DNA from 2 places in the Herminiimonas aquatilis genome. Region 2 is predicted to be linked to the other one. Evidence: predicted binding sites of a transcription regulator. Region 2 holds the regulator's gene; the other holds the start of a gene.
What was found. Region 2 encodes LexA, which represses DNA repair genes until DNA is damaged. Its sites were predicted from a motif close to ACTGTATNNNNATACAGT; they were not measured.
Positions count from the first base shown of each region.

Region 1: the regulator LexA is predicted to act here: its motif matches at 7,775-7,792, upstream of ACFQO0_RS10530 (DNA topoisomerase IV subunit B).

Region 1 is NZ_JBHTCC010000002.1:205,662-217,401, forward strand. Features, by position in the region: gene ACFQO0_RS10480 (malonic semialdehyde reductase) at 1-163, opposite strand, end outside; gene ACFQO0_RS10485 (hypothetical protein) at 190-375, opposite strand; gene ACFQO0_RS10490 (DUF1841 family protein) at 374-796, shown strand; gene ACFQO0_RS10495 (c-type cytochrome) at 892-1,245, opposite strand; gene ACFQO0_RS10500 (c-type cytochrome) at 1,257-1,577, opposite strand; gene ACFQO0_RS10505 (site-specific recombinase) at 1,788-3,956, opposite strand; gene ACFQO0_RS10510 (AAA family ATPase) at 4,132-4,986, shown strand; gene ACFQO0_RS10515 (GNAT family N-acetyltransferase) at 4,986-5,573, shown strand; gene ACFQO0_RS10520 (vWA domain-containing protein) at 5,573-6,742, shown strand; gene ACFQO0_RS10525 (response regulator) at 6,790-7,620, opposite strand; gene ACFQO0_RS10530 (DNA topoisomerase IV subunit B) at 8,074-10,059, shown strand; gene ACFQO0_RS10535 (lytic transglycosylase domain-containing protein) at 10,071-10,871, shown strand; gene parC (DNA topoisomerase IV subunit A) at 10,900-11,740, shown strand, end outside.
Region 2 is NZ_JBHTCC010000001.1:262,290-274,029, forward strand. Features, by position in the region: gene ACFQO0_RS01270 (homoserine dehydrogenase) at 1-257, opposite strand, end outside; gene ACFQO0_RS01275 (pyridoxal phosphate-dependent aminotransferase) at 368-1,591, opposite strand; gene ACFQO0_RS01280 (Mth938-like domain-containing protein) at 1,880-2,254, shown strand; gene ACFQO0_RS01285 (peroxiredoxin) at 2,603-3,097, shown strand; gene ACFQO0_RS01290 (PhoH family protein) at 3,322-4,986, shown strand; gene ACFQO0_RS01295 (inorganic phosphate transporter) at 5,070-6,077, opposite strand; gene ACFQO0_RS01300 (DUF47 domain-containing protein) at 6,197-6,823, opposite strand; gene ACFQO0_RS01305 (replicative DNA helicase) at 6,947-8,332, opposite strand; gene rplI (50S ribosomal protein L9) at 8,444-8,896, opposite strand; gene rpsR (30S ribosomal protein S18) at 8,922-9,206, opposite strand; gene priB (primosomal replication protein N) at 9,222-9,527, opposite strand; gene rpsF (30S ribosomal protein S6) at 9,552-9,920, opposite strand; gene lexA (transcriptional repressor LexA) at 10,190-10,852, shown strand; gene ACFQO0_RS01335 (RNA methyltransferase) at 10,978-11,739, opposite strand.

The DNA.
Region 1 (11,740 bases), on a different contig from region 2:
AAGCAATGCGTGTCGGCGAACAATTCATCGATGTCGGCGCCCACTTCATCAATTCATAAATTTCACGCAATTGGCCATTAGTGACCGGTTTGTCCAGCCAGACTGTATTGGTGTGTGCTTTGGTAAAGAGCGTATCGAGAGCTTTCTGGTTCAACATGGTCATTTCCGTTTCAGATTTCAAAAAATGTTTCAAAAGAGGTACTGCATGGCTGCAATAGCGGCAACAGGGATAGACGCGTATGTTATCTGAAACAGCCGCTGCAGTTCAGCAGCAAGCCACGTACAATATCGTTCTGCGCTCGATAAACCGCATTTGTTAGCCATATTGTCGAGCCGCTTTTTGAATTTCTTTTGCAGCGTTTTGATTACATCCATGTTCACACCTTCCCAGCACGACGTACGACGTTTTTTCTGCGAGACGTTCCGCAAGCAGCGCGCCAATGAAATCCTCACGCCGCTGGAAGCGATCGCGCGCGACTGGCTGATTCAACATCCGGAATATGCGGATGCATTGATGGATGTCGAGGCGGCGCTGGCTCAGGATTATTCTGTGGAGTCGGGTCAGGCCAATCCTTTCCTGCATCTGTCCATGCATTTGTCGATCGCGGAACAGATCTCCATCGATCAGCCCCCCGGCATACGCGCTGCTTACACCAGCCTGGCGCATAGACTGGGATCTGAGCATGATGCGCATCACCAGATCATGGAATGCCTGGGCGAGATAATCTGGTCTTCACAGCGCAATGGCTTGCCACCAGATGGTGCTGCTTACATTGAATGCATCAAGCGTCGCTAAACAGAATTGTTCCAATCCGCAATTCAAACGGACATAAAAAAAGCCACGGCAGACCGTGGCTTTTTTATAAAACTACGCGCCTTTACGTTCGCGACTTATCTGCGCAACACGAGAGTCGTGGGCAGGCTGTGCAAATAGGCGGCGATGTTTTCGATATCCTGATTCGAAAGTTGCTTGGCCAACGGGCCCATGATTGCATTGCTGCGACCATTCGAAACTTCATTGCCACGCTTGTATGAAACCAGTGCGTGCTTCAGATAATCCTTGTGCTGGCCGGCCAGTTTTGGATAACCAGGATCTATCGGCGTCTGGTAATCAGCGCCGTGGCAGGAAGCGCAATTGTATTTGGCGACTGCCGCTTTACCAGCTTCGATCTTGCTTTCAGCCGATGCGTTAAGCGAAATCAGTGCGGACAGCGAGACAACAGCCAATGCGAGAATTTTTTTCATATGGGCTCCCGTTATTTCTGTTGCGAATAGTAAGCGGCAACATCGGCGATATCCTGATCCGACATGCTGATCGCAATACCGCGCATGGACGGGTGGTTACGATCGCCTTTTTTATAAGCGTGCAAGGCACTGGCGATGTATTTTTCCGACTGCCCGCCTATCATGGGCACTTGGTAAACTTCCGGGAAAGTCGCCTTGTAGCCTGGGATGCCGTGACATCCTATACACATCGCAACCTTGTTGACAGCTGCCTTGGCATCGCCAACAACTTCCGCCGAAGCAGCAAAGTTGGCCACACCCGCGAGCGCGAGAAGTGCAAATAGTTTTTTCATGATAGCTATGGTTAAGTAAACGAAACCTGCAGGTATAACTCGGTAAAAAACGTCGCTACAAAACGTGCATTTTGCAGCGAAAAAGTTACTTCTTTACACCAAAACCGCTCGATTTTACCTGAAGAGATAGGGAGCGTCCATGTTCAAATCGCAATGCGTGTACAGCATCCGACAGTCCGCTTTCAAGCGTTAATCCGCCTGCATCTCCGCTCAATCCTTCCGCCGCCACTCACCTGACAATTCCTCGGCTCCTTGCTGCTTGGCGTCTTTTTCCTGTGCTTGCTCATCTGCCGCTTCAGCCACGTCCATGGCAGGTTTATCCTCCGGCTTGCTGGGCCAGAAGAAAATATAGGGCGTCAGCGTAAAGCGGCGCAGCACGGCGCGGAACACCAGTCGGCGCACCCGCTTGGGAACATCGCGCGCGCGCAAGGCCAGCGCCAGCGCACATGAGAAAGCCACGCCGACATTCAACAAGCCGACAACAACAATACCGGCGCAGGCCAGCCAGAACTGTGGCGTTGCCAAGGCTTCCCAACCCAGGCTGCTGACGGCCGCCGTCAATGTTGCCGTTGACAAGGTCACATGGCGTACATCCAGCGGCAAACCGAAGAACTGCGCAATCACAGGCATCATGCCGAGCAAGATAGCCAGGGACACATTGCCGACGATGCTGGACACATTGTGTTCCAGCCAGTTTGCCCATCGTTCCGCACGATGCGCTCCTAGCGCATGTACCAGACGACGATGATGCGCAATCGATTCCCGCAATCTGCGCAGGGCGAACCAGTTATCGGCAAAGCCTGCCATCAGGCTGGCAAGCCACAACAGAATACCGGTGAATGCAGCAAACAGCGGCGTCACACCGACTATCGATAATGAGTGAATCGTCGCCTGCGCTTTTTCCGGACTCATGACCGGCTTGCCGAATATGAACAGTGCGGCAAACGACAAGGCAATCACCACCGGGGTCACCGCCAGCAGATTGCCGAATACGGCCGCCGCCTGTGAGCGCAACAAAGCGGCAATACGCGCCAGCAATTCACGCAAACCCTCCACCGTATCCAGCTGGCCCATTTGCGCCGCCAGAGCAGGTGCGGTAACTGCAGGCTGTTTGGTCGCCAATACACCACCTATGGCAGTAATGACGAGGAAGCTCAGCGCAAAATTAATCGATAGAAATGCGCCTTCGAAAAAATGCGCCAGACCCAGGCCGGTAATGCCAAGCTTGATCAACGCAGTGAAAGCCGTGATGAAACCGCCCCACATGGCGGCCCGCAACATCGCACGATATTCAGTGCGATCACGTGCAATGTAATGTTCACCGTGATTGGCATTGCGCTCGACCATCTTGCGCGCCAGCAAAGAGAAACTGCGATTGACCAATTCCCGCACCGATGAGCGACGATGATGCGCCACGATCAAATCAACCAGTACTGCCTGCACCTGACCAGAACCCGCTTCGGCATGGGGCGCAACACGCAGATCCAACAGGCGCCCCATCCTGACCAGATGCGCACGCATGCGCTCCACGTGATAAACAAGCCCTACCGATACACCATACTCATCCAGGTGCGCATAAATCTTGTCGGTTTGCGCCTGACACACGGCCAGCAACATGCGCACACTGCGCAGACCAGCTTCATCCTTCGCGCTCCCAAACAAATAGTTTTCCAGCTCACGCCGCAGCGACATGAACGGCGTGGCCAGCAAGGGCATGCGCGGCTCCAGCCTTTGACGGAAAGCCGGGCTGATGCCGACCGAGATCACCATCGTCACCAGATACAACATCGCCTCATCGATTTGCTGCCGATAACCATGGGCAATGCCGTCATCGCCGCCCAGCTTCCACAGGCGCGACAAGGTTTTGGCATCCAGCTCCAGCAACCACTCCGCATCCGACTCATCGGGGAACATTGCAGTAAACAAGGTGGACAAATCCTGTTGCCCAACCGGACGCGGCAGGATCAGTTTGACCATGCGTTCGGATAACTCGGAAAAAAATGCAGATTCGCGTGGCAAGCCCGTCGCGGAAAACAGTTCAGGCCCGGTCGCTTCGCGTAGCGTCTTGCGCAGGGCAGCCTGCACGCCTTGCTTGACATCGCGATTGCCATCCAGCCAATCCAGCAAGAAACGTATGCGCTGATGCTTGACGCGACGCCATTCGCTATCGTCCAGCAAGGAAACCTTGGGTTCGCGGCGTATCCAGTCAGCCAGATCGATCATCCAGTTGGCGCGTGTATGCCAGGATGCGTCCGGATCGGCCCTGCGCATCAGGGATTCAATCTGCGGCAGATATTGTGCATGGTCGATGTGATGTCTTAATGCACCGCGACGGAATCTGCGCCACACGGCACAGATTCTTAGAAAGGAAATTTTCATTTATTTATTGTAATTAGGGGCATTCAAAACACATCAGCCTGCCACATGAGCGCTAAAGAAAGACGTTCAAAAAGATGACCAGGCGATTTACTGCGATTATGCAAGTTCCGGACACCGCTCTTGTGTGTCTTTTCTCGCTTATACTCCGATTTCTTTTCACCTTAATGACACCGTCATGCGACACGAAACACGCTTCGAAGGTTCCCAGAGCTATGTCACTACCGGCGACCTGAAGCTCGCCGTCAATGCTGCATTGACTCTGCAGCGCCCTTTATTGATCAAGGGTGAGCCCGGCACCGGCAAAACCATGTTGGCGGAAGAAGTTGCCGCCGCACTCGACATGCCTTTATTGCAATGGCATATCAAATCGACGACCAAGGCGCAGCAGGGATTGTACGAATACGATGCAGTCTCGCGCCTGCGCGATTCACAACTCGGTGACGAGCGCGTCAAAGTCATCGACAACTACATCGTCAAGGGCGTGTTGTGGCAAGCATTTACTGCCGATGAGCAAGTCGTGTTGCTGATTGATGAAATCGACAAGGCGGATATCGAATTCCCGAACGACTTGCTGCGTGAACTCGACCGCATGGAATTCTATGTGTACGAAACCCGCGAAATGGTGAAAGCCAAACACAGGCCGCTCGTCATTATTACATCGAATAATGAAAAGGAATTGCCGGATGCATTTTTGCGCCGTTGTTTCTTTCACTACATCAAGTTTCCTGATCGCGACACGATGGAACAAATCGTCGCCGTGCATTTCCCGAATCTGAAAAAAGAATTGCTGGCAAAAGCACTGGAAGTTTTTTATCAAGTGCGCGAGGTCAGCGGCTTGAAGAAGAAACCTTCCACCTCAGAACTACTGGATTGGCTGAAATTATTGCTGGCGGAAGATATTCCGGCTGAAGCCCTGCGCAGCCAGGATGATAAAACCATTATTCCGCCACTGCATGGCGCCTTGCTGAAAAACGAACAGGACATTCACCTGTTCGAGCGCCTGGTTTTCATGTCACGTACCAATCGCTGATGAACGTCGTGCTTCCCATCACGTTGGCTCACAATGGGGTGCGCCTGGAACCCTTGGCCCAGCAGCATGCGGAGGGTTTGCTGGCCGCTGCCAGCGACGGCGCGCTTTGGGGGCTGCGCATCACCTCAGTGCCCGAACCCGACCAGGTGGAAGCCTATATCGCCACTGCTCTGGAAATGCGGCCATCGCGACTAGCATTCGCCGTGATAGACAACACGACGGACCAGATAATTGGCTCTACCAGCTACCACGATATCCTGTCCGACATCGACCGCGTCGAGATCGGTTACACCTGGTATGCAAAAAGTCGCCAACGCAGCCACGTCAACACCACATGCAAGTTGATGTTGCTGATGCATGCATTCGATACACTGGGCTGCGCCGTCGTGGGCTTGCGTACCGATAACTTAAACCATGCTTCGCAAGCGGCTATCGAAAGGCTGGGTGCCAAGAAAGATGGCGTGCTGCGCCACCACGCTCGCCGACGCGACGGCACCGTACGCGACACAGTCATGTATAGCATCACGCGCGCTGAATGGCCCGAAGTCAGCGCTCATCTGAGCTACCTTCTGCACAAGGAGCGATGATGTTGATCGATTTCTTTTTCATGCTGAAAGATGCAAAGATTCCGGTTTCAATAAAGGAATTTTTGCTCTTGCTGGAAGCATTGGAAAAAGACGTCGCGCGCCATTCTCTGGATGATTTTTACTATCTGGCACGTCTGACCCTGGTAAAAGACGAAGCGCACTTCGACAAGTTCGATCGCGCCTTCGGCCTGTATTTCAAAAGCATATCTACCGTCTTCGAAGACAATGCCGCGATCCCGCTCGACTGGTTGCTCAAACGTGCAGTGAAGGACTTGAGTCCGGCAGAACGCGCACTGATAGAAAAATTCGGCTACGACAAACTGGCCGAACGCCTGCAGGAATTATTAAAGGAACAAAAAGAGCGCCACGAAGGTGGCAGCAAATGGATAGGCACAGGCGGGACTTCCCCTTTCGGTAATAGCGGCACCAATCCGGAAGGCATACGGATAGGCGGCGAAAGCACCAATCGCTCTGCCGTCAAGGTGTGGGAAGAACGCAGCTATCGCGATTACGATGCCTCGCGTGAAATCGGCACCCGCAATATCAAGGTCGCGCTGCGCCGCCTGCGCAAGTTTGCGCGGGAAGGAGCAGCCGAAGAATTGGCGCTGGATGCCACGATACGCGCCACCGCCAACAACGCCGGCTACCTCGACATCAAGATGCAGGCCGAGCGCAAGAATAATATCAAGATCCTGATGTTGCTGGATGTAGGCGGGTCTATGGATGATCACATACAGCGCACTGAAGAATTATTTTCTGCAGCCAAAAGTGAATTCAAGAATATGGAGTTTTATTACTTCCATAATTGCGTGTACGACCATTTATGGCGCAACAACCAGCGCAAACACGCTGAACGCTTTGCAACCTGGGATGTACTGCGCAAATACACGCTGGATACCAAAGTGATTTTTGTCGGCGACGCAACCATGAGTCCCTATGAAATCTTGCGCCCAGGCGGCGCAATCGATTATTACAATGACGAAGCAGGAGCCGAATGGCTGCAGCGATTTACCAAAGCCTTCCCCAGTTATATCTGGCTCAATCCGGAACCGGAAAGCATTTGGGAATATCGCCAGTCGGTGGCCATCATCCGGCAGCAAATGGACAACCGGATGTTTCCTTTGACTCTGGAAGGGCTGGAGCGCGGCATGCGCATGCTCAGCAAATAAAGAACTCTTGCAGGAAGGCGCCGCGGCGAGCGCGTTGAATATCTGTCTTAACGCGGCAAATGCATGAATTTTTTCAATGCACTTACAACATGGTGGCTGGCCACCGGTTTGGTCAGGAAGCCATCGACGCTGGCATTGCGCGCTGCGTCCACATCATAATCACTCGATTTACTCACCAACAAAATCACTGAAGTCTTGTCGTGTGGTCGTGCTGTCTTAACCGTCTGGCACAAACGAAACGGATTGACATCAACTACCGAAGTATTGATCAGTACCACCGACACGCGCTGACGCACACAAGCCCCCTCGGCCTCGGCCTCACCTTTGGCCCACAGCACTTCAATTTGGTGTCGCGCCAGAAATTCAGCTACAAAATCGCGAAATGCCGGCGATTTATCAACGATCAATACCGCACCGCCATGTGGCAACTCCGTACGCAAGCTTGCGTAATCGACTGGATCGGTCAAATCGATATCGACGCGATTGCGCCGACGGCGTTCCGGCACCAGCACCACATCGGAAGCTTCCAGGCGCGCCAACGTATCTGCACGTTTTTCGATCAAGGCGTCCAGCGCTTCAAACAAACGCTGCCAGCGAATCGGACGCTCAACACGGGTATAAGGAAGTGGAATAGTCGGCGTGCCAACCAGCAGCACAGGCCGCACGTCGCTGGGGCGTAAATCAGACAGGGCAACCAACGCCTTCAGTTCTTCAGCATTGGCAATGTAAAGATCCGGATCCTGCAAATTATCTTCTGCCAGACGAAAATAGCCATATCCCTTGCCTTGGTCCAGAGCAAATGTGGCATCGAAGATTTCGGTTTCCTGTTGATTAAATCCAATCAGGCGTGCCGCGAAGGGGAAACTATTAGCTGGCATCAGGTCGTGAAAAGCAAAGCGTGATCATACGAAAGACGGCGCGAAAAACGGCGCGAGAATTCTATGCAGCAGTTAACATTTATACACGACCGAAAACATTTAACCCATCCCATAAACAAGCGAACTAAAGCGGGAAATGTATAAAATTGTGTCAACTGTTCATCAAAACATATACATTTGACCGCTTTTGCAAAAAAAGTGCCAGCAGCGCGTCACAAATCTAACCTTATTTAACAATTCAGCGATTTCGCACTTGCTTAAGAAGAAGGTTAAATTGCCCACATTGCGTACATATCGCTTTTTTTCATTAGAATGCAGACACTTTGATGATGCATTCTGTCCATAGCAACTTGTTAAAAAATTAATCAGCCCAGTTAAAGCGATTATTGGAAGCCACAACTAACAACAAAACTTCCAACGTACATTTTTCAGCCTCTTACCGTATTCGATTGAATGGCCACTAAAAAATCCCCTGCAGACTACAGCGAATCATCCATCCGTGTCCTGAAAGGCCTGGAACCGGTCAAGCAGCGCCCCGGCATGTACACGCGTACCGAAAACCCGCTGCATATCATCCAGGAAGTCATCGACAATGCATCCGATGAAGCGCTGGGTGGCTATTGCAAAAACATTGTCGTCACCATGAATGTCGATGGCAGCGTCAGCGTGGAAGACGACGGGCGTGGTATTCCAGTCGGCCTGCATCCGGAAGAAAAAGTACCGACGGTAGAAATCGTCTTCACGCGTCTGCACGCAGGCGGCAAGTTCGACAAGGGCTCGGGCGGTGCGTACGCATTCTCTGGTGGTTTGCACGGCGTCGGCGTCTCGGTCACGAATGCCTTGTCGACCCGTCTGGAAATTACCGTATGGCGCGAAAATGGCGTACACACACTGACGTTTTCCGGTGGCGATGTCATCGAACCCTTGAAATCGCGTCCGATTGCGCGTGATGAAAAGCGCAGTGGCACCAAGGTCACCGCATGGCCTGACACCAAATATTTCGATTCCTCGGTCATCCCGCAAGCCGAACTGCAACGTCTTTTGCGCTCGAAGGCTGTACTTTTACCCGGCGTCAAAGTCACGCTGGTTCAAGCGAAGAGCGGTGAAGTACAAACCTGGCAATACGACCAGGGCTTGCGCGGTTACCTGACCGAATCGCTGGCACAGGCATCGAATGCAGAAACCGTCATTCCATTATTTGAAGGCGAGCAATATGCAAACGCCGATGCCGAAGGTTTTGCCGAAGGCGAAGGCGCAGCCTGGGTCGTCGCATGGACAGAAGATGGCGCAGTAGTGCGTGAATCTTATGTCAACCTGATACCGACTTCGAACGGCGGCACACATGAATCCGGTTTGCGCGAAGGCTTGTTCGGCGCGGTAAAAAGCTTCGTCGAAATGCATTCGCTGTTGCCGAAAGGCGTGAAGCTGTTGCCGGAAGATGTGTTCGCACGCGTCTCGTTCGTGTTGTCGGCCAAGGTGCTGGATCCGCAATTCCAGGGACAGATCAAGGAACGCTTGAACTCGCGCGATGCCGTGCGCCTCGTCGCAACCTATACGCGTCCCGCGCTGGAACTGTGGCTGAACCAGCACGTCGACTACGGCAAGAAACTGGCCGAACTCGTAATCAAGCAGGCGCAATCGCGTTTGCGTTCCGCGCAAAAAGTTGAAAAGAAAAAATCCTCAGGCGTCGCCGTGCTGCCTGGAAAACTGACCGATTGCGAATCGACAGATACCTCGCGTAATGAAATTTTCCTGGTCGAAGGTGACTCTGCCGGCGGCTCAGCCAAGATGGGCCGCGACAAGGAATTCCAGGCGATTCTGCCGCTGCGCGGCAAGGTGCTGAACTCGTGGGAAACCGAACGCGATCGCCTGTTCGCCAACAATGAGATCCACGACATCGCCGTCGCGATCGGCATCGATCCGCACGGCAAGAACGACACTGTCGATTTCGGCAGCCTGCGCTATGGTCGCATCTGCATCCTGTCCGATGCGGACGTCGATGGCTCGCACATTCAAGTGTTGCTATTGACGCTATTCTTCAAGCACTTCCCGCAATTGATCGACAGGGGCCATATCTGTATCGCGCGTCCGCCGCTGTATCGCGTCGATGCGCCTGCGCGCGGCAAGAAGCCGATACAGAAAATCTACGCCCTCGATGACGGCGAGCTGGAAGCGATTGAAGATAAATTGCGCAAGGATGGCGTCAAGGAAGCGGCGTGGGCGATCTCGCGTTTCAAAGGTCTCGGCGAAATGAATGCGGAACAACTGTGGGAAACCACGATGAATCCGGATACCCGCCGCCTCTTACCCGTCTCCCTCGGCGAGTTCGATCTGGATGCGTCCGAATCGCGCTTCAATATGCTGATGGGCAAAGGTGAAGCCGCCGCACGTCGCACATGGATAGAAGAACACGGCAACGAAGCCGAGGCCGATATCTGATCATGAACATCATGCGTGCCTCTCTATTGGCTTTGTCGTTATCGCTGCTATCCGTCGCTGCCCATGCCGACGTGTACGGCTATATCGATGCCAATGGCGAAGCGCATTTTGCGACGGAAAAACTCGACAAGCGTTATCAGTTGTTTGCGCGGGGCGATCAGGCCATGAATGCAGCCAGACTGGTTCCGCTGAATAATATTGAACAGGCAGCAGAAAAAGATACGCCGCTGTTCCGCTATCTGTCACAGCATCCGAACCTGAAAAAGTACGAGAAACTGTTAAACGACGCAGCCAACGAATTCAATCTCGATCCTGCCTTGTTAAAGGCGGTGATGGCGGCTGAATCAGGATTCAATCCGAATGCGGTCTCACCGAAAGGTGCGATCGGATTGATGCAAGTGATGCCGGTGACGGCCGAACGCTTCGGGCTGCAAGCCGACCGAAAAAAAAGCATAGTGCAAAAATTATCGGATCCGAAAACCAATATCCGCATAGGTGCGCGGTATCTGCGCGTGTTGCGCGATTTGTATCCGAATCAGCAGCATCTGGTGCTGGCATCGTATAACGCTGGCGAAGGTGCGGTACAAAAATACAAGGATGCGATTCCACCGTTTGCGGAAACCCGTAATTACGTCAAACTGGTCACACAGTTCTATCATTTGTATCAGCCGACTTCGCGCTTTGCCGACAATGCGGTGTTTTCCAATCGGCGCTCGGATGCCAAACGCATACACATGATCATCCCCGGACGTCGCGACAGCAATCCGTCTGCGGACACGTCTGCTACTTACCCCGTTACATCCATCGAATAATTCCTGTACAAAACCAAGTAAAACAATAATGACCGATCAAGCCAATCTTTTTGACACCGTAGCACCAGCCGATGGCGGCGAATCGCTGACCCTGGCAACATTTGCTGAACGCGCTTACCTCGATTATGCAATTTCCGTAGTCAAGGGCCGTGCCCTGCCGGATGTCTGCGATGGCCAGAAACCAGTGCAACGTCGCATCCTGTTTGCGATGAATGAGTTGGGACTGAACGCCACTGCCAAGCCGCGCAAGTCAGCTGCTGTGGTCGGCGACGTACTGGGCAAATTGCATCCGCACGGCGATCAATCGGTGTATGACGCACTGGTGCGCATGGCACAGGATTTTTCGCTGCGCTATCCCTTGATCGACGGCCAGGGCAACTTCGGCTCGCGCGACGGCGATGGTGCTGCAGCGATGCGTTACACCGAAGCACGCCTGACACCGATTGCAAAATTACTGATGGAAGAAATCGATATGGGTACCGTCGATTTCCAGCCTAACTATGACGGTTCGACGGAAGAGCCGAAACTGCTACCTAGTCGTTTGCCTTTCGTGTTGTTGAATGGCGCGTCCGGCATTGCAGTCGGTATGGCGACAGAAATCCCTTCGCACAATCTGCGTGAAGTGGCAACCGCAGCAGTCGCCATCATCCGCAATCCGAAACTGACGCATGAAGAATTGATGGCGATTGTGCCCGGCCCTGATTTCCCGGGCGGCGGCCAGATCATTACCTCGCCGAATGCGATCAGCGACATTTATGCCGGCGGTCGCGGCAGCGTCAAGGTGCGCGCGACGTGGAAGATAGAAGACATGGCGCGCGGCCAATGGCAGGCTGTCGTTACCGAGCTGCCGCACGGCACATCGTCGCAAC
Region 2 (11,740 bases):
GCAATGCCGTAACCGCCTATCAATTCGATGACGATATCGATGTCTGGATTATTGACCACCAGGTTGCCGTCATTGACGACTTCGCACTGCGCGCCGACCAGCTCCTTGGCACGTGCGACATCCAGATCCGCCACCATGACTATCTCAATGCCGCGTCCGGCGCGACGGGAAATTTCTTCCTGATTGCGCTTCAAGACATTGAATGTACCTGCACCTACGGTGCCGATGCCGAGCAAACCTACTTTGATGGATTTCATAATTTCTGCTTAGTATTTTTGCTTGAATTTCTGCTTGATAAATATCGGATGAAGCGACTATCGCAGTACATGTGCCAGTCGATCCGGCGGGCACATCTGCTGCGAAGAACTCAGCCCAGGCGTTTGCGATAGCCTTCGAGGAAATGCGCAATCCGGCCAATCGCCACTGTCAAATCGTCGGAATTCGGCAGGAATACTACCCTGAAATGATCAGGCGTCGGGCAATTGAAACCCGTACCCTGCACGATCAACACGCTTTCCTCTGCCAGCAATTGATAGGCAAAATCCTGATCGTCCTTGATCGGGTACATCTTGGGATCAAGACGCGGGAACATGTACAGGGCCGATTTCGGCTTAACGCAGGTCACACCCGGAATTTCCGTCAACAACTTGTGCGCCAGATCGCGCTGACGCAACAATCGTCCACCCGGGCCGACCAAATCATTGATGCTTTGATAGCCGCCGAGCGCGGTTTGAATTGCGTATTGGCCAGGCACATTGGCGCACAGGCGCATCGATGCCAGCATGTTCAAGCCTTCGATGTAATCCTTGGCGTAACGCTTCTCGCCCGACACGATCATCCAGCCAGCGCGATAGCCGCAAGCGCGGTAGTTTTTTGACAAGCCGTTAAAGGTTATGAACAACACATCGTCAGCCAGCGATGCCAGCGAGGTATGTGTCTCGCCGTCATACAACACCTTGTCGTAGATTTCATCCGCGAAAATAATCAGTTGATGCTGACGCGCGACTTCCACGATTTGCTGCAGCAATTCAACCGGATACAGCGCACCGGTCGGATTGTTCGGATTGATGACAACAATCGCCTTGGTATTCGAATTGATCTTCTTCTTGATATCTTCGATGTCCGGGAACCAGCCGGCCTGCTCATCGCAAACGTAGTGCACAGGCGTGCCGCCGGACAAGCTGACTGCCGCAGTCCATAACGGGTAATCAGGCGAAGGTACCAGTACTTCATCGCCGGTATTGAGCAAGGCATTGACACTCATCACGATCAGCTCGGATGCGCCGTTGCCGAGATAAATATCATCGATGGTCACGCCGGCGATTTTCTTTTCCTGCGTGTACTGCATGATCGCCTTGCGCGGCGCAAACAGGCCTTTGGAGTCGGTATACCCCGACGCATTCGACATGTTGCGGATCATGTCTTGCACGATCTCATCAGGTGCATCGAAACCAAAAGTAGCCAGATTGCCGATGTTGAGCTTGATGATCTTGTGACCGTCTTCCTCCATCTGGCGCGCTTTCTCCAGCACGGGTCCGCGTATGTCATAACAAACATCAGCCAGTTTTTTCGATTTTTGAATCGGTCGCACAGCAAGTATTCCTTGTTATTTTTTAGAGCTATCGATCAGATCGGATAAGTTCTAATGAAAACGCCGGTTCGTCACAGCCGTCGATCCAAGATCGACAGCCGGAGTCCGGCGAAAAAATGACGGCTGCAATGCTGCAGCGCGAAAGAGGTCCATTTTGCCGAAAGCGACCGATTTTATCAATCGATAAAGGCTGGTTTAAAGCTGAAAACGTTACAATAAGCGTTCTTTATCTTCTAACTATCGGAATTAGGCCCCCTCAATTCCGGTTTACATTCAGCCCATACCGTTATGAAGCTTCACAACACCAGCACCCAGCAATATCAAACCGTTACGTCGTATGAAGAAAATGGCGTAGAAATCAATCTGATCCCGTTTAATACAAGCTTGGTCGTCCTGCCAGAAATCGCACCGGCCCCTTGGTCTGTTAGCTCTTTCGATGCGCTGACGATAGAGAATTTTGAGCAGATCAACGCGATCTCACCAGACGTGGTCATACTAGGCACCGGCATACGCCAACGCTTTGTACACCCGCGCCTGACAGCCCCGCTGACGGCACGCCGCATCGGTGTCGAATGCATGGATAACCAGGCAGCTTGCCGCACCTACAATATCCTGATGGCAGAAGGCCGCAAGGTTGCGCTGGCATTGATTTTTGAAGTGTGACACTACAGCAGCACGCTGACTATTGCCGGATGTAATGTAGCGCCACCGCGACCACTCCTGCTGAACCTGCATCCGCTATGTGAAACCGCCCTGGCGCCCTGAACTATCCCGCAAAATCATTGTCATTTCCTTACTGCAGTATCAACCTTGATACTGTACTGATTCGAAGCACAAGGAAAGAAGAAGAAAAATTTTCAAGTTTCGTTGCTTGAAGGATAAAAACTCGCCCCCATGTTCGCTTCTGGCCGCATAATTTATTTTCATTCACATACGGGAATGACAACAAATCGATAGGTTCCAGTGCGCTACGCGCAGCGCCGTTACCATCGACAGAGAGAGTGATAACAAATGGATCAAGACACATCTGTGGCAGAGCACCCTTCCGCACTCAACAAGACCGTACCGGAATTCTCCGCCGCAATGACCGGCGATCAGACATTTCATCTATCTGATTACAAAGGAAAAAAAATCGTCCTTTACTTCTATCCAAAGGACAATACGCCCGGTTGCACGACAGAAGGTATTCAGTTCCGAGAAATGTATCCGCAGTTCCAGCAAGCCAATGCTGAAATTTTCGGTGTCAGCCGTGACAGCATCCGTTCGCACGAAGGCTTCAAGGCGAAACTGGAAATGCCTTTCCAGCTGATTTCAGATCCGGATGAAACGCTGTGTGCGATGTTTGATGTCATGAAGATGAAAAATATGTATGGCAAGAAAGTGCGCGGCATCGAACGCTCAACTTTTATCATTGACGAGTCAGGCAAATTGGTGAAAGAATGGCGTGGAGTGAAAGTGCCTGGACACATCGATGAAGTACTGGAGTTTGTGAAGGCTCTTGCATAGGTTTGCAGAAACCCATTGAATTCAAAAGAATTTTTCTTCAAGAAAGCCGTTTGCGGATGTGGCCACGGGCCCGCCCAAACGGCTTTTTTACTTTTCGATTTGTATCGTCTTCGTTTTTTCACCGCTGCATCTGTCGTTCAATCCACCCCTCCATCTGTTTTTCGCACCTTTGTCACCGCTTGTACCCGTTTTCATGTTTCCAAACTTACTAGATCGAGGTCCTGATGCCCCTGCCTAAATTACCGACCAAGCCTGCCGCACTGCTGTCACCGCAAGACTATCCGAAGGCGGATAAGGACAAGATTGTCAAAGCACTGACATTGATTGAGCCGGCAGCGCGCCAGAATACACCGACGACAGCGCCCGTACCTGTACGCGCAAAAATCGCTGACAAAGCCCCTGCAGAAAAGACGCGTGCCGTTTCTGCACAAACCGTGGCATTGGCACCGAAATCCGGTAGCCGCCGCCCCGTAGACAAATCCGGCGTCAAAAAATTGTTTGTACTGGATACCAATGTGCTGATGCACGATCCGACATCCTTGTTCCGTTTTGAAGAGCACGACGTCTATCTGCCCATGATGACGCTGGAAGAACTCGACGATCACAAAAAAGGTATGTCGGAGGTCGCACGCAGCGCACGTCAGGTATCGCGCTCACTGGACGCACTCGTCAGCGGAGTCGAAGAAAATGCAATCGATGAAGGCATTCCTTTATCGAAGCTGGGTAATAAAGATGCCAAGGGCCGTTTGTTCTTCCAGACCAAATTGCAAAACGTCACCCTGCCGGAAGGCCTGCCTATGGGCAAGGCCGACAATCAAATTCTGGGTGTGGTGCGTGCATTGGAGGCGCAATATCCGGGGCGCCCTATCGTGCTGGTGTCGAAAGACATCAATATGCGCATCAAGGCCCGCGCGATGGGCTTGCCGGCGGAAGAGTACCTCAATGATCACGTGCTGGAAGATACCGACTTGCTGTATTCCGGCATCATGCAATTGCCGGATGACTTCTGGGTCAAGCATGCGAAGGGTATGGAATCGTGGCAAGAGAACAAGCACGGTACCGGTTATACCTTCTACCGACTCAGTGGTCCGGTCGTTCCGGCAATGCTGGTCAATCAGTTCGTCTTCATGGAACCGAAGAACGGTGAAGCGTCGTTCTATGGACTGGTACGCCAGATCAATGGCAAAACCGCCGTCATCCAGACCCTGCGTGACTACGCACACACAAAAAACAGCGTGTGGGGCGTGACTGCTCGCAACCGTGAACAGAATTTTGCACTGAATCTGCTGATGGATCCGGAATGCGACTTCGTCACGCTACTAGGCCAGGCCGGCACCGGTAAAACCTTGCTGGCACTGGCAGCAGGCCTGGCGCAGGTACTGGAAACCAAGCTCTACAGCGAAATCATCGTCACCCGCGTAACAGTGCCGGTCGGCGAAGACATCGGCTTCCTGCCTGGGACGGAAGAAGAAAAGATGTCGCCATGGATGGGCGCTTTCGACGATAACCTGGAAGTGCTGAACAAGTCCGACAACGATGCCGGTGAATGGGGTCGTGCCGCAACGCAAGACCTGATTCGCTCCCGCATCAAGATCAAGTCGCTCAATTTCATGCGCGGCCGCACCTTCGTCAACAAGTTCCTGATCATCGACGAAGCGCAAAACTTGACGCCCAAGCAGATGAAAACACTGGTGACACGCGCGGGTCCGGGTACCAAGATCATTTGCCTGGGTAACATCGCGCAAATCGATACGCCTTACCTGACCGAGGGTTCCAGTGGCTTGACTTATGTTGTCGATCGCTTCAAGGGTTGGGGGCACGGCGGCCACGTCACGCTGGCACGCGGCGAACGTTCGCGTCTGGCTGATCACGCCAGCGAAGTGCTGTAACAGCTTAAGTCGTCACATACAAAAAAGCCTGCTGAATCAGCAGGCTTTTTTTATGGATCAATCCGTCGCTTGCGGCGAACGCATTACATGATCATCGTGCCTAGCCACCATGCGATCGCTGCGACAAAGGCCGACGCAGGAATCGTGAATATCCATGCCCAGACGATGTTGCCGGCGACGCCCCAGCGCACTGCCGACATTTTGCGCGATGCGCCGACACCGACGATCGCACCGGTAATCGTATGCGTGGTCGAAACCGGTACGCCGATCGCGGTCGCCAGAAACAAGGTGATCGCACCACCGGTTTCAGCACAGAAACCGCCTACAGGCTTCAACTTGGTGATCTTTTGCCCCATGGTCTTGACGATGCGCCAGCCACCGAACAAGGTGCCCAAACTGATAGCGCTATAGCAGCTGATGACAACCCACCATGGCAATGCTTCGTCAACTGTCGAGACGCCGGCGGCGATCAACAACATCCAGATAATGCCCATGGTTTTTTGTGCATCGTTACCGCCATGACCGAGGCTATACATTGCGGCCGAAACCAGTTGCAAGCGTCGGAACCATTTGTCCACACTGCGAGGCGTAGAGCGAACAAACAACCACGACACCAGAATCATCATCAGCGAACCAAAAATAAATCCGAGCAATGGTGACAAGACGATGAAGGCGATAATCTTCAACAAGCCCGATGCGATCAATGCATCCGTACCGGACTTGGCCACGGCGGCCCCCACCAGGCCACCGATCAAGGCGTGTGACGATGAAGATGGCAGCCCGAAATACCAGGTCAGGGCATTCCAGAAAATCGCACCCATCAAGGCGCCGAACACTACGTAATGATCAATAACGATAGGATCGATCGTGCCCTTGCCGATCATCGATGCCACTTTGAGGTGGAAAACACCAATCGCGATGAAGTTGAAAAATGCTGCCATCATCACCGCGTTTTGCGGCTTCAGGACACCAGTCGATACCACAGTCGCAATCGCGTTTGCTGCATCGTGAAAGCCATTCATGAAATCGAACACCAGCGCCAGTGCAATCAACGCGGCGAGGACATAAATGCTCATGGTAAGAGTTTGCATGGAATTTTAATTTCTGTTCTATCTGCACGGGGAGCCAACGATGTCGGCAACCGCAAAACCTGCAATACGTGACTCGGCAAAGTACCCGAGCCAGATGCAATCAAAATACGTTTAAATTCTCAAGCGTTTTCGACGATGATGCCTTCGATAATGTTGGCAACGTCTTCGCAACGATCGGTTACGGTTTCCAGCAATTCGTAAATCGCTTTCAGCTTGATGAGGTTACGTACGTCCGGTTCTTCACGGAACAGCTTGGACATCGCTGCGCGCATCACGTGATCGGCATCGGATTCCAGGCGATCGATTTCCTGGCAGATCGCCAGGATTTCACGCGAGTTATCCATGTTATGCAGCAAGGCAACCGCTGCCTTTACTTTTTCGGTGCAAGCCAGACACAATTCGGCCAGACGTTTTGCTTCCGGCGTGATGGCCTTGATGTCATACAAGGAAATAGTTTGTGCGGCATCCTCGAGCAAATCGAGAATGTCATCCATGCGCGTGATCAATTGGTGAATATCGTCACGATCCAGCGGCGTGATGAAAGTCTTGTGCAGCGCGTCCAGCGTTGCATGTGTCACCTTGTCAGCCTGCTTTTCGATACCCTCGATCGCATGCACACGGATTTCAAGGTCGTCGAAATTAGTCATCAGGGCCACCATCTCTTTTGCACCCTTGACACAAAATTCTGCGTGCTCATTGAAGAGATCGAAAAATTTGCCTTCTTTAGGCATCAGTCGTCCAAACATGATTACTCTCTTTGAATATTAAAATGTTGAAATGAAGTGTTCCGCACGCAATGCTTTGGTGCCGCAGGAAAAATTTAAAATATCTGAAATTATTTTTATCATCAGTTGCACATCAAGCGCGTATCAATCGCCTTGATAAAGCGCAGCAGAACCAGTGTAATTTTCAAACTTGGTGTACTGCCCGAGAAAGGTCAGACGTACACTACCTATCGGGCCGTTACGCTGTTTGCCGATAATGATTTCGGCTGTGCCTTTATCCGGAGAATCGGGGTTGTACACTTCGTCGCGATAGATGAACAAAATCACGTCGGCATCCTGCTCGATAGCGCCGGATTCACGCAAGTCAGACATCACAGGACGCTTGTTCGGGCGCTGCTCCAGTGAACGATTCAACTGTGAAAGTGCGATCACCGGGCAATTCAATTCTTTGGCCAAACCCTTCAAGCTACGCGAAATTTCAGAAATTTCCGTAGCACGATTTTCGCCGGATGAATTGGCAGACATCAGTTGTAGGTAATCGATGATGATCAGGCCGAGCTTGCCACATTGACGAGAAAGGCGACGCGCACGTGCGCGCAATTCGATCGAATTCAGCGCAGGCGTTTCATCAATAAACAATTGTGCATCGTTCATCTTTTGAATCGCATGGGTCAGGCGTGGCCAGTCTTCATCGACTAGGCGCCCGGTACGCAAACGATGCTGATCGAGGCGTCCAACCGAACCCAGCATACGCATCGCCAATTGGGTGCCGCCCATTTCCATCGAGAAGACCGCGACCGGCAAACCGCTTTCAATTGCCACCGTTTCACCGATGTTGATCGAGAATGCGGTTTTACCCATAGATGGGCGACCGGCGACGATAATCAGATCGCCAGGTTGCAAGCCTGATGTCATGCGGTCCAGGTCCGCAAACCCGGTAGGCACACCGGTGATATCGCTGGTGCTATCGCGGCTGTATAGTTCGTCGATACGCTCAACGACTTGCGTCAGCAGCGGTTGAATCTCTTGAAAACCCTGAGCGCCGCGTGCCCCCTCTTCCGCAATGGCAAAAATCTTGGACTCGGCTTCGTCCAGCATCTGCTTGACTTCCTTGCCCTGCGGATTGAATGCATTGCCGGAAATTTCATCCGACACGGTAATGAGTTTGCGTAGCACGCCACGGTCGCGCACGATCTCGGCGTAACGCCGGATATTGGCGGCGGACGGCGTATTTTGCGCCAGCGCATTGAGGTAAGAAACGCCACCTATCTCATCTGCCTTGCCGCTATTCGTCAGCGCTTCAAAAACAGTGATGACGTCAGCCGGACGCGACGCATTGATCAACTTGACGATGTGTTGAAAGATGATGCGGTGATCGTAGCGATAAAAATCGTCCTGATGGACGAAGTCGGCGATCCTGTCCCACGCTGCATTGTCTAGCAGCAAACCGCCAAGGACCGATTGCTCGGCCTCTATCGAGTGCGGGGGAACACGGAGGGAATCTACTTGCGGATCAGCACGGTTGTTCATGGCGCGAATTATACCTGCTAGGAGTGAGCGCTTTGGGAAAATGGGCAATAAAAAAGCCGGGAAAACCCGGCTTTTTAGCGGCAGCAAGTGCCAGACAACTTTTTAACAAACTTAAGCTTGTTCGCCTACGACAGAGATCGTGACTTCGATCACTACGTCTGTGTGCAACGAAACTGACACAACGTGCTCGCCAGTGGTTTTCAGCGGGCCGGTTGGCAAGCGAACTTGCGCCTTTTCAACTGCGAAACCTTGTTTGGTCAACGCTGCAGCGATATCGGCATTGGTTACCGAACCGAACAAACGGCCGTCAACACCCGATTTTTGCGAAACTTGAACAGTTTGACCTGTCAATTTTTCGCCTTGTGCTTGCGATGCTGCCAATTTTGCAGCGGCGATTTTTTCCAGTTCTGCGCGCTTGACTTCGAATTCAGCAACTGCAGCGGTCGTCGCACGACGAGCTTTGCGTTGTGGAATCAGGAAGTTACGTGCGTAGCCGTCTTTAACTTTAACGACTTCACCGAGGTTGCCGAGATTAACGACTTTTTCTAACAAAATGATTTGCATGTTTTTCTCCTATTGCAGTCGTTAATTAAGCGTGGTGCAAATCGGTGTACGGCAACAACGCGAGGAAACGTGCGCGTTTGATTGCTGTATCGACTTGACGTTGATAGATTGCTTTGGTGCCGGTCAAGCGTGCTGGCATGATTTTGCCGTTTTCTTGAACGAAATCTTTCAGTGTGTCCACGTCTTTGTAGTCAACTTGTTCTACATGTGCGGCTGTAAAGCGGCAGAATTTTTTACGCTTGAACAAAGGGTTTTGTTGTTTGCGTTTTTCTTTGAGTTTGCTTTTGTCGAATTTTTTACCGAATGCCATTTTGGGCTCCTGTATCTAAATGTGGGTCTCGAAATCTGTGAGATGGAAAACAAGGCTTTTGCTGTTACGGCTCTTACGTGCCAGGAAACCGGTGAACTGAAATGTCCCGCCTAACTCGGCTTGATTAAATCTGCCTGAAATTTCTCCCGCGGCAATCGCGGCAATCTCAAACTCGACCAATCGTGGAACACCTGCTTCATTCTGTTGCGAACTGTGCAGCAAAACTGCTGACACAATCGGGACACCGGCCGGTGTGTAGCGCAAAATTTCACGCTCGGCGATGGTGGCTACGATTTTGCAATGATTCTGAAGCTGATTCACTCTCCTGATACGTCGTTGCAATAATTAGGCAGCAGGAGCCTCGGTACGATGGCTCTTGGCAGCATCTTCCTTCTGCACAGCCTTCATCATTGGCGACGGCGCTGTTTCAGCCTTCTTCATTTTCACTGTCAGATGGCGCAGAACGGCATCGTTGAATTTGAAGCCGGTTTCGATTTCAGCCAGTGTTTCGCCATCACATTCGATGTTCAGGCAGACGTAGTGGGCTTTAGCCAGTTTTTGGATCAGGTACGCCATTTGACGGCGACCCCAGTCTTCCACGCGATGAACAACACCACCGCGTGTGGTGACGATGCCTTTGTAGCGTTCGATCATTGCGGGCACTTGCTCGCTTTGATCCGGATGGACGATAAATACGATTTCATAATGACGCATGTAAGCTCCTTTTGGACGGATTGAAGATTGCCCACCTCGGCGTCAAGACGAGTGTGGGAAGAGGGAAACCCGCAATCATACGCGCAGAAGCAGGAAAACTCAACGCTTTCAAGCATTTATCGCAGGCAATCGCTTATGTTTTCTGGATAAACAGACGAATCTGCTTGCGTTTAGCCATGCACTGTATAAAAATACAGACTGTTTATATAGACAGTCTGTCGCACCATATGTTCTTCACGTGCATACACATTCCAAGCTAGGCTTACCCGATGATCAAATTGACTGCCCGCCAGGAACAAATCCTGAACCTCATTCGCGATGCGATAGAAAATACCGGCTTCCCCCCTACCCGTGCAGAAATAGCAACGGAACTCGGTTTTCGTTCTGCCAATGCGGCAGAAGAGCATTTGCAGGCACTGGCGCGCAAAGGCGCGATCGAGATTTCACCCGGCACCTCACGCGGCATTCGTCTGCGCGATGTCGGTAGCAATGGTGAAGAACGTTATCCCGGCAGACAGATGGCCTTGCCCCATCCCGCATTGATGCAATTAAGTCTGCCGCTGGTCGGACGCGTTGCCGCCGGCTCACCTATTCTGGCGCAAGAACATATTGAAGCGACTTATAACGTAGATAAGTCGCTGTTCTCTGCCAAACCCGACTATTTGCTGAAAGTGCGTGGAATGTCCATGCGCGATGCCGGCATACTCGATGGCGATCTGCTGGCAGTGAAAAAAGTCGATAGCGCAAAAAACGGTCAGATCGTCGTGGCACGTCTGGGTGATGACGTTACCGTGAAGCGTTACAAGAAGACAGGCTCCTTGATTGAACTGTTACCGGAAAATCCTGATTTTCAAACGATCCGCGTCGATCTTGAACACGATGATTTTGCGCTGGAAGGATTGGCAGTAGGTTTGATGCGTAGCTGGCACTGAACCGCTAAAGTAAGAATCGCGGTTTTGCTGCTTATCTCAAATAATCTCGAACAGCGCCGCGAAGTATCGTGAATGACGCATTGCTCCGCATCAAGCACGTGCATCCAGCAAAATGCAGCGTATTTTTATTTCTTGCACTTCGCCAGAATCTGTTTCGCAATCCCACGCAAAATATTGACCTCTTCCGTTTCGAGCTGGGTGCGGGAAAATAGACGCTTCAGCCGCGGCATCAACTTCTTCGGATTGTCTGCATCAAGAAAGTCGATAGCCACCAGCGCCTGTTCCAGATGCGCATACATGCCATCGATCTGCGTCGTATGCGCCGCCTCCCCTTGAAATCCGATATTGCCAGTTACCGCAGGTGTGTCACCGATCGCTGCCATACGCGCCTCGTACGCCAATACCTGCACGGCTTGTGCCAGGTTCAATGAAGAATAATCCGGGTTAGCCGGAATGTTGATCAGCACATTACATTTTTCAACGATCTCATTCGGCAAACCAAAACGCTCATTGCCGAAGATCACCGCGCCACGCAAGCCAGACTCTTCATTCAATCGCGTCGCCAAGGCGCGCGGGGAAATAACCGGTGGTGAAAACTCACGCAAGCGCGCGGTCACGGCCGCCGCAAAGTTGCAATCAGTCAGCGCCTCTTCCATCGAACCCACTATGCGCACCGCTGCCAATACATCATTGGCACCGCTGGCAAAAGCCACGGCTTCCTCCTGTTTTGCAGCATCGGAAAAACGCGGATTTACCAGCACCAGCTCGGTAAAACCCATATTTTTGATCGCGCGTGCAGCAGCGCCGATATTGCCGGGACGGCTGGTTTCCACCAGGACAAAACGCAGGCGATTGAAAAGAGGCGTGTCAGTTTGGGGCAGGTTCATT